3 regions of the Marinobacter sp. C2H3 genome follow, and region 3 is predicted to be linked to each of the others. Evidence: predicted binding sites of a transcription regulator. Region 3 holds the regulator's gene; each other region holds the start of a gene.

Evidence for each region. The regulator LexA, encoded in region 3, represses DNA repair genes until DNA is damaged. The targets are predictions, from matches to a motif close to CTGTNTNNNNANACAG.
Region 1: a site for LexA is predicted at 2,356-2,371, ahead of imuA (translesion DNA synthesis-associated protein ImuA). Genes of this name have one in related genera too.
Region 2: a site for LexA is predicted at 2,771-2,786, ahead of recN (DNA repair protein RecN). Genes of this name have one in related genera too.

What each region holds. Positions count from the first base shown of each region.
Region 1 covers NZ_JBBBNZ010000007.1:79,488-84,018, reverse strand. The annotation lists gene V3388_RS15940 (PepSY-associated TM helix domain-containing protein) at 1-438, shown strand, start outside; gene V3388_RS15935 (SCO family protein) at 404-997, opposite strand; gene V3388_RS15930 (copper chaperone PCu(A)C) at 1,018-1,458, opposite strand; gene V3388_RS15925 (hypothetical protein) at 1,599-1,946, opposite strand; gene V3388_RS15920 (YrhK family protein) at 1,969-2,244, opposite strand; gene imuA (translesion DNA synthesis-associated protein ImuA) at 2,390-3,112, shown strand; gene V3388_RS15910 (Y-family DNA polymerase) at 3,135-4,531, shown strand, end outside.
Region 2 covers NZ_JBBBNZ010000001.1:447,619-452,149, reverse strand. The annotation lists gene dnaK (molecular chaperone DnaK) at 1-1,897, opposite strand, end outside; gene grpE (nucleotide exchange factor GrpE) at 1,985-2,572, opposite strand; gene recN (DNA repair protein RecN) at 2,825-4,504, shown strand.
Region 3 covers NZ_JBBBNZ010000002.1:585,221-589,751, reverse strand. The annotation lists gene V3388_RS07790 (gamma-glutamyl-gamma-aminobutyrate hydrolase family protein) at 1-682, opposite strand, end outside; gene V3388_RS07785 (amidoligase family protein) at 675-1,691, opposite strand; gene lexA (transcriptional repressor LexA) at 1,892-2,500, shown strand; gene V3388_RS07775 (cell division inhibitor SulA) at 2,533-3,045, shown strand; gene V3388_RS07770 (hypothetical protein) at 3,075-3,335, opposite strand; gene V3388_RS07765 (DUF6586 family protein) at 3,434-3,934, opposite strand; gene V3388_RS07760 (DUF1329 domain-containing protein) at 4,175-4,531, shown strand, end outside.

The DNA of each region.
Region 1 (4,531 bases), on a different contig from region 3:
CCCACCCAGGTGGACGCCGTGGCCATCGATCCCGCCTCGCTGACGGTGGTGAGCCGGGCCGATTTCGCCGAGTATCCGCTGATTGCCAACCTGATCCGCTGGGGCATTGACGCCCACATGGGCGTCCTGTTCGGGTGGCCAAACCAGCTGCTGCTGGCGGCGTTCGGCGTCGGCCTGTGCGCGCTGATTGTGCTCGGGTACCGGCTCTGGTGGCGTCGCCGCCCCATGGCGGGCCCGACCCTTCAGCCGCTGCTGGGTGCGTGGCTGGCACTGTCACCCGCGCGACGCTGCGCCAGCGGCCTGGTTGCGATTGCGCTGGGCATCAGCCTGCCGGTCATGGGGGTAAGCCTGCTGGTGTTCCTGATGATCGACGGCATCCGCTGGGCACGCCAGCGGCAGGCCGTCAACCGCCCTGACTCTCCCTCACCAGCGTGTTGATGTCGCCGGTGATGGCGCTGGGCGGATCACTCTGGATGGCCAGGAACGCCGGTTTGCCATCGCCCCGGAACGCGAACACCGCGCTGGAGTGGGTCACGTCGTAGTTGCCGTTGGCGTCCGGGTCACCCAGGGTATAGGTAACCCGGTAGCGATTGGTGACCGCGTCGATCTGCGCCTTGGTGCCGGTCAGGCCGATGAACTGCGGGCCGAATGCGTCGGTGTAGGTCTTCAGGATCTCCGGGGTATCGCGCTTGGGGTCCACGGAAATGAACAGCACTTGCAGGTCGTCCCGCAGCGCCGGATCCAGCTTGCGGATGCTGAGCATCAACTGGGCCAGCGTGGTCGGGCAAACGTCCGGGCAGTGGGTGTAGCCAAAGAACATGAGGGTGGGCTTGCCGGCGTAGTCGTCCCAGGTGACCGCCTGGCCGTCTTCGTTCATCAGATCAAAATCCAGCGCCGGCATCCGCTCGGAGATGTCCGTGGTTCGCCAGTCCTCGCCGCCGCACCCCGCCAGCACCAAGGCCACCAGGGCCGGTATCAGATATGCCCGTAACACCATCGTTCCCACTCTCCGTCTGATTACATGGCCGCCGGTGAGACCACCTTGAACATGACCGGCAGGGCGTCGCGCCCGTCAAACTCCAGCGTCACCGGCACCTCATCCCCGATGGACAGCGGCGCCTGCCGTTGCATCATCATCAGATGATAGCCGCCTGGCTTCAGCTCTACGCCGGCCCCCGGCGCGATCTCCAGGGATGGCACCGCATGCATGCTGGCCATGCCGTCTTTCTGCATGCTTTCGTGCAGCATGATGTGCAAGTAGGCGTTGCTGCGGGCGCCGGTGAGCCGCACGGGCTCCTCCGTGCCGTTATGCAGGCGGAAATAACCCGCGCCGGGTGTATCACCGGGCAGCAGGCGGATACGAGCGTCCGAAACCTCAATGCCGGCCGCCAAGGCGAGTGACGGCAGCAGGGCCAGCAGCGGGCCGGCGGTGGTCAGGCAGCGGAAAGCCGTACGCATGGCGGAGTCCTCAAATCAGGGATAAGGCCCGGAATGGACCTGTTCGGATGAACGGCGCCCTACTCTATCAGGCAGCCACCACGGGACGCCCGTGTGCGACATTATGACCCAGCCCCATCGACGGACGCCGGAGCCAGACATCAGTTGTCACAGAGGGTTGCCAGGCCGCAGTTTTCCTCAAACACGCGGGACTGTACGTCCAGCACCACCCGGCGATTGACCGCGTCGTAGTAAAACGAGGAAAAACCGCCCCGGTTATCCGCGGTGCGATAGGTCCCACACACCACATAGCCGTGCTGGGTGCGCTCCAGATTGGCCAGCTCCACCGGCTTGCCTGACGGCAGGCTGCTGGAAATGGCCTGGCGGATGTCGCCGTTTTCCTGGTGTTCAGACCAGGCCTGCCCGCCAAAGATGACACCGCCCAGCACGGCGAAAAAGGCCAGGGGGAGAATGACCAGCAGGAACGAGGCTCGGGAAGGCTTTTTCATAACGCGGTCGATACCAGAGAAGTCAGGATTCCCAGGGGTTCGGTGGGAGTCTCCGTATGTGAATGTGGCTGAGCAGACGGATGGTCGGGCGAACCAGGAACTGGGCGCTGCCCACAATAAACAGCCAGATTGCTGCGGTTTCATACGCCGGGTACAGGAACAGGATGCTGCCGATCAGGAACCAGATGGCGATGAAAAAATCGTTGGCAATGCTGATCACCTCGTAACGCCGGCGAATGACCAGCTCTTCGTGCCCCAGTTTCAGCGTCAGTGGATTGTCCGCCGGATGCTCGGCCATGCTCCTACCTTATCCGTTCATGGGTTTCCCCGAGTTATGGGTGCAACCCGGAGGTTTATCAACCCTGCCCTGACAGACCACATCGCTTGAAATAGGTTCCCTTTCAGAATACTGTATATTTAAACAGTATTATGGGACATCCATCATGAGCGAACTGCTGAACACCCTGATACAGGATGCCCGGGTCTGGCAGGGTCGGCCGCAACACCAGAGCGCTCTGCCGGCAGAGCCCACCGGATATCAGGCCCTGGACAACCAGCTGGGCGGCCTGGGCTGGCCCCGGGGCGCCCTGAGCGAATGCCTGCTGGACGCGCCGGGCATTGGCGAGCTGCAGCTGGTGCTGCCCCTGATGCGGCGCCTGGGGGACGCGGGCAAGACTGTCTTCTGGATCAATCCGCCCCACACGCCTTACGCGCCGGCGCTGGCCCGGGACGGGGTAAACCTCGACGCCCTGGTCATCGTCCACACCCGCCCGGCCGATACCCTCTGGACCCTGGAGAACTGCTTGCGGTCCCCGGTGACCGGCCTGGTTCTGGCCTGGCCCGGCACCCTGGCCACCCGCGATCTGCGCCGCCTGCAGCTGGCGGCGGAAGCCGGCAGTAACGTGTGCGTGCTGTTCCGGGAGCGCCGGCTGGCCGAACAGAACTCACCCGCAGCCCTGCGCCTGGAGCTGGCCGCAGACCACCGGCACCGGCTGAACGTCCACGTGCTCAAACGCCGGGGCAGTTGGCCCGGCCAACGCTGCGCCCTGGACCTGGGGCACCGGGCAAATCTGGCGCCTGCCACACCGCCAACCCAGCCACAGGCGGCCAGGGAAAACGCACCGGTACGCACGCCGGTGCTCCAGGGCCCATGGCCCGGTCCCTAACGGCACGTTTGGCGGTAATTCCATGCTCTGGTTGTACCTGCACTTCCCGCACCTGTTACTGGATCACCTGCGCCGTGACCGGCAGGATGATCAACCGCTGGCCATTGTCGATAGCGCGGGCCAGCGGATCGTCCAGGCCTGTCCGAACGCGTCACACCTGGGCATCCAGGCGGGCCAGCGCCTGAAAACCGCCCTCAGTCTTGCCGAATCACTGCACCTGGTGCACACCGATTCGGCCCGGGAGGCCCGCCTGCTGGATGAACAGGCAGGGTGGTTGTATCACCTGGCCGCCCATCTGGTTCCGGAACCGCCGGATGGCCTGATGGCGGAAGTCGGTAGCCTGCAGAGGCTGTACGGCGGTCTGCCAGCCGTCTGGCAGTCCGTGGAACAGGCCCTGAACGAACGCCGGTTGACCGCCTGGGTGGCCACCGGCCACACGCCACTGGCCGCGCGACTGCTTGCCCGCAGCGGCCGGGGCGAATGCACCGATGACGCAGGGCACCACCGGCGCCTGCTGGACAACCTGCCCCTGGCACAGGCCGGGTTCGACGCCACCACCAGCACCCGGCTTCAGCGCCTGGGCCTGACCACCTTTGGCCAGGTGGCCGCCCTGCCCCCGGCGGAGCTGGCCCGGCGCCTGTCCCCGGAAACCCTTGCGTACCTGCAGAAAGTGTTGGGCACCCGGCCCGATCCCCGGGCGCCCTGGCAACCGCCGCACGAGTTCCGCCAGCAGGCGGATTTTGTGCAGGACATCCAGCACACCCAGGGTCTGCTGTTTCCGCTCCAGCGCATGCTCAATGAGCTGGAAGACGACCTGTGCTGGCGCCAGCAGGACACCGACAGTCTGCACCTGCGGCTGGTACACCGGCACCACGAAGACACCCGGCTGCGTATCCGCACCGCCGCGCCGGAGCACCGGGCGGAGGCCTTCCTGAACCTGATCCGGCTGCGCCTGGACCAGCAGACCCTGGCCGCCCCCGTGGTGTCCCTTCGGCTTCTGGTTCGCCGTTTCCTCGGCCGCGACGCTCCGGCCGGGCAGGACCTGCTGGGCGAGCAGACCGACCTGAACGAAGCCTGGTACACCCTGATCAGCCGGCTCCAGGCCCGGCTGGGCGACCAGGCGATCACCCAGCTGGCCCCGGCGGCGGACCACCGCCCGGAGCGGGCCTGGTTGGCCCGGTCCATACGGCAGGCGCAGGCTCCACGGAAGCCAACGCATGAGCATGCCCCGCACCGCCCCCTCTGGCTGCTGCCGGGCCCGCATCCGCTGACCGAAACCCCGGTGGACTGGTTGTCCGGGCCGGAGCGTATCCGGGGCGGCTGGTGGGACGGGCAACCGGTCCACCGGGACTACTACATTGCCCGCCTGCACAGCGGCCAGCTGGCGTGGGTATTCCGGGACGTGCGCGACGGCTGGTT
Region 2 (4,531 bases), on a different contig from region 3:
ACTCGGCGTCCACCGCGTCGTCGGCGGACTGGGACTGGCTGGCGCCGTCAGCGGCACCGGCCTGACCCTGTTGCGAACCCTGCTCGGCGTACATTTTCTGCGCGAGTTCAGAGGACACCTCAGTCAGCTTCTGGGTCTTGGCCTCAATGTCGTCCTTGTCAGAGCCGGCCAGCGCGTCTTCGAGGTCCTTGATGGCGGACTCGATGCTGTCCTTCTCGCTGTCGCTGACCTTGTCGCCGGCCTCTTTCAGGGTCTTGCGAACGGCGTGCACCATCGCATCACCCTGGTTACGGGCCTGCACCAGCTCTTCGAACTTGCGATCCTCGTCGGCGTTGGCCTCGGCGTCGCGCACCATCTTCTCGATCTCGTCATCGTTCAGGCCGGAAGAGGCCTTGATGACGATGGACTGCTCCTTACCGGTGGCCTTGTCTTTGGCCGACACGTTCAGGATGCCGTTGGCGTCGATGTCAAAGGTGACCTCAATCTGCGGCACTCCGCGCGGCGCCGGCGGAATGTCCGCCAGATCGAACCGGCCCAGGGACTTGTTCTGGGCGGCCTGCTTGCGCTCGCCCTGCACCACGTGGATGGTCACGGCGGTCTGGTTGTCATCCGCGGTGGAGAAGGTCTGCGACTTCTTGGTCGGGATGGTCGTGTTCTTCTCGATCAGCGGGGTGGCCACGCCGCCCATGGTTTCGATACCCAGGGTCAGCGGGGTCACGTCCAGCAGCAGAACGTCTTTCACATCACCAGACAGCACGGCAGCCTGAATAGCAGCGCCCATGGCCACCGCCTCGTCCGGGTTGACGTCCTTGCGCGGCTCTTTGCCAAAGAACGCCTTCACCTTTTCCTGCACCATCGGCATGCGGGTCTGGCCGCCCACCAGGATAACCTCATCGATCTCGGCCGCCTTCATGCCGGCGTCCTGCAGGGCCACTTTGCACGGCTCCAGGCTGCGCTGGACCAGGTCTTCCACCAGGGATTCCAGCTTGGCGCGGGTCAGCTTCACGTTCATGTGCTTGGGACCGGACGCGTCGGCCGTAATGTACGGCAGGTTCACGTCGGTCTGCTGGCTGCTGGACAGCTCAATCTTCGCCTTCTCAGCCGCTTCCTTCAAACGCTGCATGGCCAGGGAATCGCCCCGCAGGTCGATGCCGCTGTCCTTCTTGAACTGGTCCGCGAGGTACTCGATGATTTTCAGGTCGAAGTCCTCGCCGCCCAGGAAGGTGTCGCCGTTGGTGGCCAGCACTTCAAACTGGTGCTCACCGTCCACGTCAGCGATCTCGATGATGGACAAATCGAAGGTACCACCACCCAGGTCGTAGACGGCCACGGTGCGGTCGCCGCTGCGCTTGTCCAGGCCGTAGGCCAGGGCCGCGGCGGTCGGCTCGTTGATAATCCGCTTCACTTCCAGGCCGGCGATCTTGCCGGCGTCCTTGGTGGCCTGGCGCTGGCTGTCGTTGAAGTAGGCCGGCACGGTGATCACCGCCTCGGTGACCTTCTCACCCAGGTAGTCTTCCGCGGTCTTCTTCATTTTCTTGAGCACTTCGGCGGACACCTGCGGCGGCGCCATCTTCTTGCCCTTCACCTCAACCCAGGCGTCACCGTTGTCCGCCTTGGTGATCTTGTAGGGCACCATCTTGATGTCTTTCTGGACCACGTCGTCTTCGAAGCGGCGGCCAATCAGACGCTTGATGGCGTACAGGGTGTTGGACGGGTTGGTGACCGCCTGGCGCTTGGCAGACTGGCCAACCAGGGTTTCGCCGTCTTCGGTGTACGCGATGATGGACGGGGTGGTGCGATCACCCTCTGCGTTCTCGATAACCTTGACCTTGTCGCCATCCATGATGGCCACACAGGAGTTGGTGGTGCCGAGGTCGATACCGATAATCTTGCTCATTGAATCACTCCAGATGTCGTCAATGCGTTTGCGGAACCTGACCGCTTCTCGCTAATTACTGGCTATATTGGCGCGCTCGCCGACTTTTCAAGCCTGCTCGTCGATTTTGGGGGCCTCACCGGCCTTGGCCACAACCACCATGGCGGGACGGACCACGCGGCCGTTCAGCAGGTAGCCTTTCTGAACAACGGCCACTACGCTGTTGGGCTCGGCGTCCGGCGCCGGCACCATGGACATGGCCTCATGCTGCTGCGGATCAAACGGCTCGCCCACCGGGTTCAGCTGTTCAACGTTGAATTTCTTCAGACTGTTCATCATCAGCCCCAGGGTCATTTCCACGCCCTCGTGGATAGACGCCACGACATCCCCGGCGTCCTGATGGCCCTGGGCGGCTTCAACAGCCTTCTCCAGGCTGTCCGCCACCGGCAGCAGCTCCTTGACGAACTTTTCCAGCGCAAACTTGTGCGCCTTTTCCACGTCAATCTCGGACCGGCGCCGCACGTTCTGCATTTCCGCCTGGGCCCGCAGCGCCTGGTCCTGCAGCTCCTGCACCTGCGCCCGAAGTTGATCGACTTCGGACCCGCCGTCAGCGTCGGAACCGGCCTCGGGCGCATCGCCCTGGACGGCGTCATTCAGTTCGTCTACCTGCTCGTTGCGTTTTTCGTCAGCGCTCATGAGGACTCCTGCTCAATCTTGGAACGGCCCACCTCGGGCCGAGGGATAGATTGCGCGGCCGGAACCGCGACAAAACCGGAATTTCGATGGGATATGGGGCTGCTGCGCGGGGTTTCAACCATTGCTGGCGGAGATCTGTGAAGAAATTCACCAATGGTGGTTTGCAAAGGCGAAAAACACTGTATATATTCCCATATACTGTATACCCAGACAGTGGTTGTGACGGCACATTTCCTGGAGCGGAGGTCTACCATGCTCACTCAGCTGACGGTTTCCAACTACGCCATTGCCGAACGTGTGGAGCTGCAATTCACACAGGGCATGACCGCCCTGACCGGGGAGACCGGCGCCGGCAAATCCATTGTGCTGGACGCCCTCGGGCTGGCAATGGGGGACCGGGCGGATGCCGGTGCCGTCCGCCACGGCGCCAAGCGGGCCGACATCACCGCCAGTTTTGACATTGCCCGCATTCCTGCCGCCCGCGCCTGGCTGGAAGCCCAAGAGCTGGACGACCGCAACGACTGCATTCTGCGGCGCACCATCAGCCGGGACGGTCGCTCCAAGGCGTTCATCAACGGCCAGCCCTGCCCCCTGTCCCAGCTTCGGGAACTCGGCGGTCTGCTGATGGACATCCACAGCCAGCATCAGCACCAGTCCCTGTTGAGAAAGGATACCCATCGCACCCTGCTGGATGAATTTGCCGGCGTTGAGGCACTGGCGGAAGACACCCGGGTGGCCTGGAAAGCGTGGCATCAAGCCCGACAAAAGCTGGCACAGCGCCAGCAAAACGCTGACGAAGCCGAAGCTCGCCTGCAACTGCTGCGCTATCAGGTGGAAGAGCTGGATCGGCTGGCCCTTGAGCCAGGCGAACAGGAGACGCTGGAACAGGAGCAGGCCCAGCTCAGCCAGGCGGACTCGGTCCTGCACAGCAGCCATCAGGCCGCCATGCTCTGCACCGAGGACGACACCAGCGCCGCGCAGCTGGTGCGCCAGGCGCTGCACCAACTGGAGCAGTTGCCCGTGGAGGTACCGGCACTGGCCGACAGCATTCAGATGCTGAACGAAGCCTGCATCCAGATCACCGAGGCCGGCGACAACCTGCGCCGGTTCGTGGAGGACTACGAGGCCGATCCCGCCCGACTGGCGGAGGTGGAAGAGCGCCTGAGCGCCATTTTCCAGATGGCGCGCAAGCACCGGATACCTCCCGAGGAACTGCCGGAGTTGCATCAGCGGCTGAGCGCGGAACTGGCGGAACTCGATGGCGGCGCTGGCAGCCTGGAACAACTGGAGGCCGAGCTGGACAGCGTCCGTGACCGCTACGACACCCTTGCGACGGAGCTGTCTGGCGCCCGGGAGAAAGCCGCCGTGGCCCTGGACGAGCGGGTGGCCCGAGAGCTGGCGCAACTGAGCATGCCCACCATGCAGTTTGTTACCCACCTGGGCCGTTCGTCCGACGCGGAACCGTCACCCCATGGCCATGAAGACATTGAGTTCCTGGTCAGCGCCAACCCGGGCCAGCCGGCGCGGCCGCTGGCGAAAGTCGCTTCCGGTGGCGAGCTGTCCCGCATCAGCCTCGCCATTCAAGTGGTCGTCGCCCAGACCTCCACCACCCCCACCCTGGTGTTCGATGAAGTGGACGTGGGCATTGGCGGCGGTACCGCGGAAGTGGTGGGCCGCCTTCTCCGCGCCCTGGGGGAGAACGGCCAGGTATTGTGCGTTACCCACCTGCCGCAGGTGGCGGCGCAGTGTCACCAACACCTGTTCGTCAGCAAATTTACCCAGCAGGATGCCACCTTCTCCCGCATTGAAACGTTGGACGATCAGGGCCGGATTGATGAGGTGGCGCGCATGCTGGGCGGCGTGGACATGACGGAGCAAACCCTGGCCCACGCCCGGGAAATGTTCCTCAAGGGCCAGGCCACCCATCACTGAGCGGCCGCAGGGAACACTGGGAACGGG
Region 3 (4,531 bases):
AGGCACGGGCGGCCTGGACAAAGACTCGGAACAGTCGGCGGTGGCCGGGATGATACAACAGGTATTCTGGGTGCCACTGCACGCCCACGAGCCACTGCGGACCGGTGCCCTCGAAGGCCTGAACGAAGCAGTCGTTGTCGACGGCCACCACCCGCAGGGCGCCGCCGAGTCGCTTGATGGCCTGGCTGTGAATGCGGTTGGCCCCAATGACGGGGGCATCCAGAATCCTTCCCAGCCGGCTGTCGGTGACCACGCGGACGGTCTGCAGTGGCAACAGCAAGGGCCTGTGGCGCGTGTTTACCCGAAGCGGTGTGACGTTCTGGCACAGGCTGCCACCGCGGAAGACGTTAACAAACTGGGCGCCCCGGCAAATCCCCAGTACCGGCAGGCACTGGCTGCTGGCGGCCTCCAGCAGTTGCTGGTCGGTGGTGTCCCGGGACAGGTCATAGTTTGCCTTGACGGTGGGCTGCTGCCCGTAGCGTGCCGGGTGCACGTGGGTACCGCCGGCCAGGACCAGGCCATCCAACCCGTCGACGCTACGACCCGGCCCCGGCCGCAGGTAACGGACGCGCGCCCCCTGCAGACGCAGTGCCAGTCCAATCAGCCGGTGGGCAATCGATCGACGCCGGGGAACGCTCACGCCAATCGTGACCCCATGGGGGTTGAAACCGGGTTCAGACATAGCCACGGGCATCCAGCCAGCTCTGCACTTCTTCGCGCCACCGGTGGGTCAGGTTGTGAAAGCTGAACGCGCGGCTGCCCCGGTAGGCTTCCCGCAGTTCCGCCAGGTGTTCGGCCCGATTGGCGATCTGCTCGAGCATTACCCAGTCGTTCCAGACCGTGGAAAAGTGCCAGTCGGGATTGCCAATGTCGCAATCCGGCAGCCGGTAGTGCAGGGTGGGTCGGGTCTTGATGCGCGGGTCCTCAACGTAGGTTTCCAGCAGCGGCCTGTCCAGATGGGCAAACAGTGGCAACAGATCAAGCGCGCGGTTGCGGGTGGGGTTGAACCGGAGATAGTCCCGCATGAGGGTCTCCTGGTCCGGCGCGTAATCGTCGGCCATGAGCAGGTCGACGTACTCGTTGTCCCAGGGCTCGATGTAGGTGGTGAACTTGCGGCTGATGTCCAACTGGTGCCGGTGGCGGAGCCAATCGTACAGGCCGGCAAAGGCCTGCAGGTAGCGAACCAGGGTCTCCGGCTTCAGGTCCGGCAATTCGGGGTTCAGCTGCAGGCCAAACGCGAAATAGATGGCCTCCCGGCTACCCTGGGCGCCGGCCAGGTGGAGCTCGTCCACCAGGGCCTCGATTTCGTGCAGGCGCGAGAGGGGTACCGGCGGGCTGACCACCTCAAGCGGTACGATCTTCTCCGCGGCGGCGTCAATGACATCCATGGCCTGGCTGCCAAGGTCTCGCAGGGAGCGGGGCAGACGCTCGTCGGCCAGGTCCAGTTCCTTTATCGGATCAGAGTCCAGCTCAATCACAAACGGGCCCAGGTCTGTGTCAACTTCGGACACGTATCGGGCGGTCTCATGGGCCGGGGCGTCAAGCAGGGATGACACCTTGTTGACCAGCGCCTCGTAGCTGAGGCCGGACAGCTCAATCTCAACGCCCACGCGGCGCTCATCTCCGGAGCGGTCTTGCCCCGGGGTGGTCCGCCGCACATCGGGCATGGCCAGTGTCTCGGTGCTTCCCATCGTCAGGATTCCTTTGCGGTCGTTGAGCGCACACCTTAACACAGACGGTCTCCGGCCGGCCTGACCGCTCAATGACAAAATCGTTGGGCTGCCTTTACACTGGATAAAACACTGTATATAGTCCAGATACTGTATAAACAAACAGGCAAGTTGAGCCGGCTGAATAGTCAGGTTGCGAGCGCAACGGCGAGGATACGCGAATGAAACTGACCGCAAGGCAATCCCAGGTGCTGGATATCATCCGGCGTTACATCGACGAGACCGGTTATCCGCCGACCCGGGCGGAAATCGCCAGCGAGCTGGGGTTCCGGTCCGCCAATGCGGCGGAAGAGCACCTGCGGGCACTGGCCCGCAAAGGCGCCATTGAGATGGTGCCGGGTGCCAGCCGGGGCATTCGCCTGCCGGACGCGGAGCCCGACCTTGGTCTGCCGGTCATCGGCCAGGTGGCGGCTGGCAGCCCGATCCTCGCCCAGGAACACATTGAGGACCACTGCACCCTTCAGGCGGATTTCTTCTCGCCGTCCGCGGACTATCTGTTGCGGGTTCGGGGTATGAGCATGAAGGACATCGGCATCCTCGACGGTGATCTGCTCGCGGTGCATCGCACCCAGGACGTTCACAACGGTCAGGTGGTGGTGGCACGGGTCGGCGAAGAGGTCACCGTCAAACGCTTCCGGCGTGAGGGCACGAAAGTGTACCTGATTGCCGAGAACGAGGAATTTGCCCCGATCGAAGTGGACCTGTCGGAGCAGGAACTGTTCATTGAGGGGTTGGGCGTCGGCGTTATCCGGCGCTCCGAACTCCACTGATGTCAACGATCCAGCACGCACGCGGGTGAGATATGGAACAGCTGAGCTTCAATCAGAATCTGGCGTACCAACCTCAAGTGAGGGCAGCGGGTTTCCCAGCGAGTCCGGCCCATTCGGCCCACCCGGCGGAGCCAGGCAGTCTCCGGCGTCGGGCGGTGCTGCGCACGGAGTCGGCGCGGGCCGATGAGGCAGTGGGCAATGTCACGGAGATTATTCTCCCGGCCGGACAGGTAGAGAACTTCCAGCTGCTGTTGCCCATGTTGACCCAGCTAAATCAGGAGAAACGCTGGTTGGCCTGGATTGATCCACCGGCGGCTCTGGTCAGCAAATGGCAGAAGATGCACGGGATTGTGGCGGGTGAGCTGCTGATTCTGCGATCAACTGCCGAGCATCCGGCGACAGAGCTGGCTGAGCGGGCGCTCAGGGCCGGAACTTGCCACGCCGTGGTGCTGTGGACCGATCGGCCGGGCCGGGCCACGCTGAAAGCGCTTCAAGCGGCTTCCGCCGAAGGGCGTAGCCACGGTGTCGTGCTTCGCCAGCGATAACGGCCGTCGGACGCCCCGCCGGCGCTGACTCAGTGCAGGGTGTAGGTCGGTTCGGCGTCCCAGCTGTCGAGATCGTCGTCTTCCCAATCAATATCGTGGGTCACATTGCCAACGGCTTCGATGCCGGCGGCAATCATGGCCTTGGCGACCTGGATGTCCCGGTCCTCCATCATTTCCCGGGCTTCTTCGGAAAACGAGATTTTCACCAGGGGAGCGCTGTCGTCATCAATCCGACGGAGCGCGTAGTCGCCGTTGCTCAGTTGTACGATTTCATAAAACGAGGGTGACATTCAGTAAACCTGTGTGCTGGGAAAATTTCACATACGTTCTTGCCGGTTCCCACATCCACGCCGGGTTCGACGTGCGTGGCAAGTGTCGGATACCGGCCTCACCACTCACCGTGACGTTCACTCAGCTCGTCCGCGAACGCTTTCAGCGCCTTGAGTGTCTCCAACAGTGCCGCCTCTGAACGGTCCGGGCCCGTCTCCCGGGCAACGGCAATGATGTTATCCGCTGACACGGTTTTTCGGGCGGCCGGTGGGTGGCTTTGGCCGTGTTCAAGCTGGTCGAGGTGATGCCACCAGCTGCCTGGCGTTCGGGCCAGTTCTACGAGCTGTTCTACGTCCGGATTGCCATCTCCGGTCAGCGTCCTGATTTCATCCAGGCTGACGGGTTCGGCGTGCCGTTGCTGGTACAGGCGCGCAATCATGGTCAGTAGCAGCCGTCGGGCCCTGAGTATCAGTTCGATTGCCCCTTGCCGGCAGGCTTCCCCTGCCAATGCCCCCGATGCATCCGCGTCAACCTGGCTGGTGGCTTGGCTGCTGCGGATCAGCAGCGCCCGTGCCAGGGCCAGCTTTTGCGACAGCAACGAATGCCAGGAATCGCTCATGATGGGCTCAACACTCCAAGGGGTTAGGCCAAGAGGATAAGGCCGGTCAGCGCGGATGGCCCCGGCGCTCACCAATGTCCGTTCACGTAACGGCTCAGTATAACCGATTCCTCCGTTAATTTCTGCCCCTCCGGATCTGGCGCTCCGGGCTTGTCAAAAAAAGATACAAACAATCGATTGAAACAAGCGTTTGAATCTGGCAAAAAGCCTCAGCCGATCAACTAATGCGAGGTAACGCACATGGGAATCCGGTTCTTGGCCATCGCCATTCTGGTAGGGCTCGTCACGTCCGCTCCGGCTTTTGCAAAAGTCAGCGCTGAACAGGCGGCGCGGCTGGGGAAAGACCTCACGCCGGTGGGCGCCGAGCGCGCGGGTAACGCCTCGGGCAGCATCCCGGCCTGGGACGGCGGGCTGAGTGAGCCACCGTCGGGCTGGCAACCCGGGCAGGTGGAGGTGAACCCGTTCCCAAAGGATCAGCCACTGTTCGTGATTACCCAAGACAACCAAGCACTCTACAAGGCGCACCTCACGGACGGCCAGTCGGCCATGCTCGAGGCCTACGGCCCGGACTTCGTGATGCCGGTATACCAGACGCGC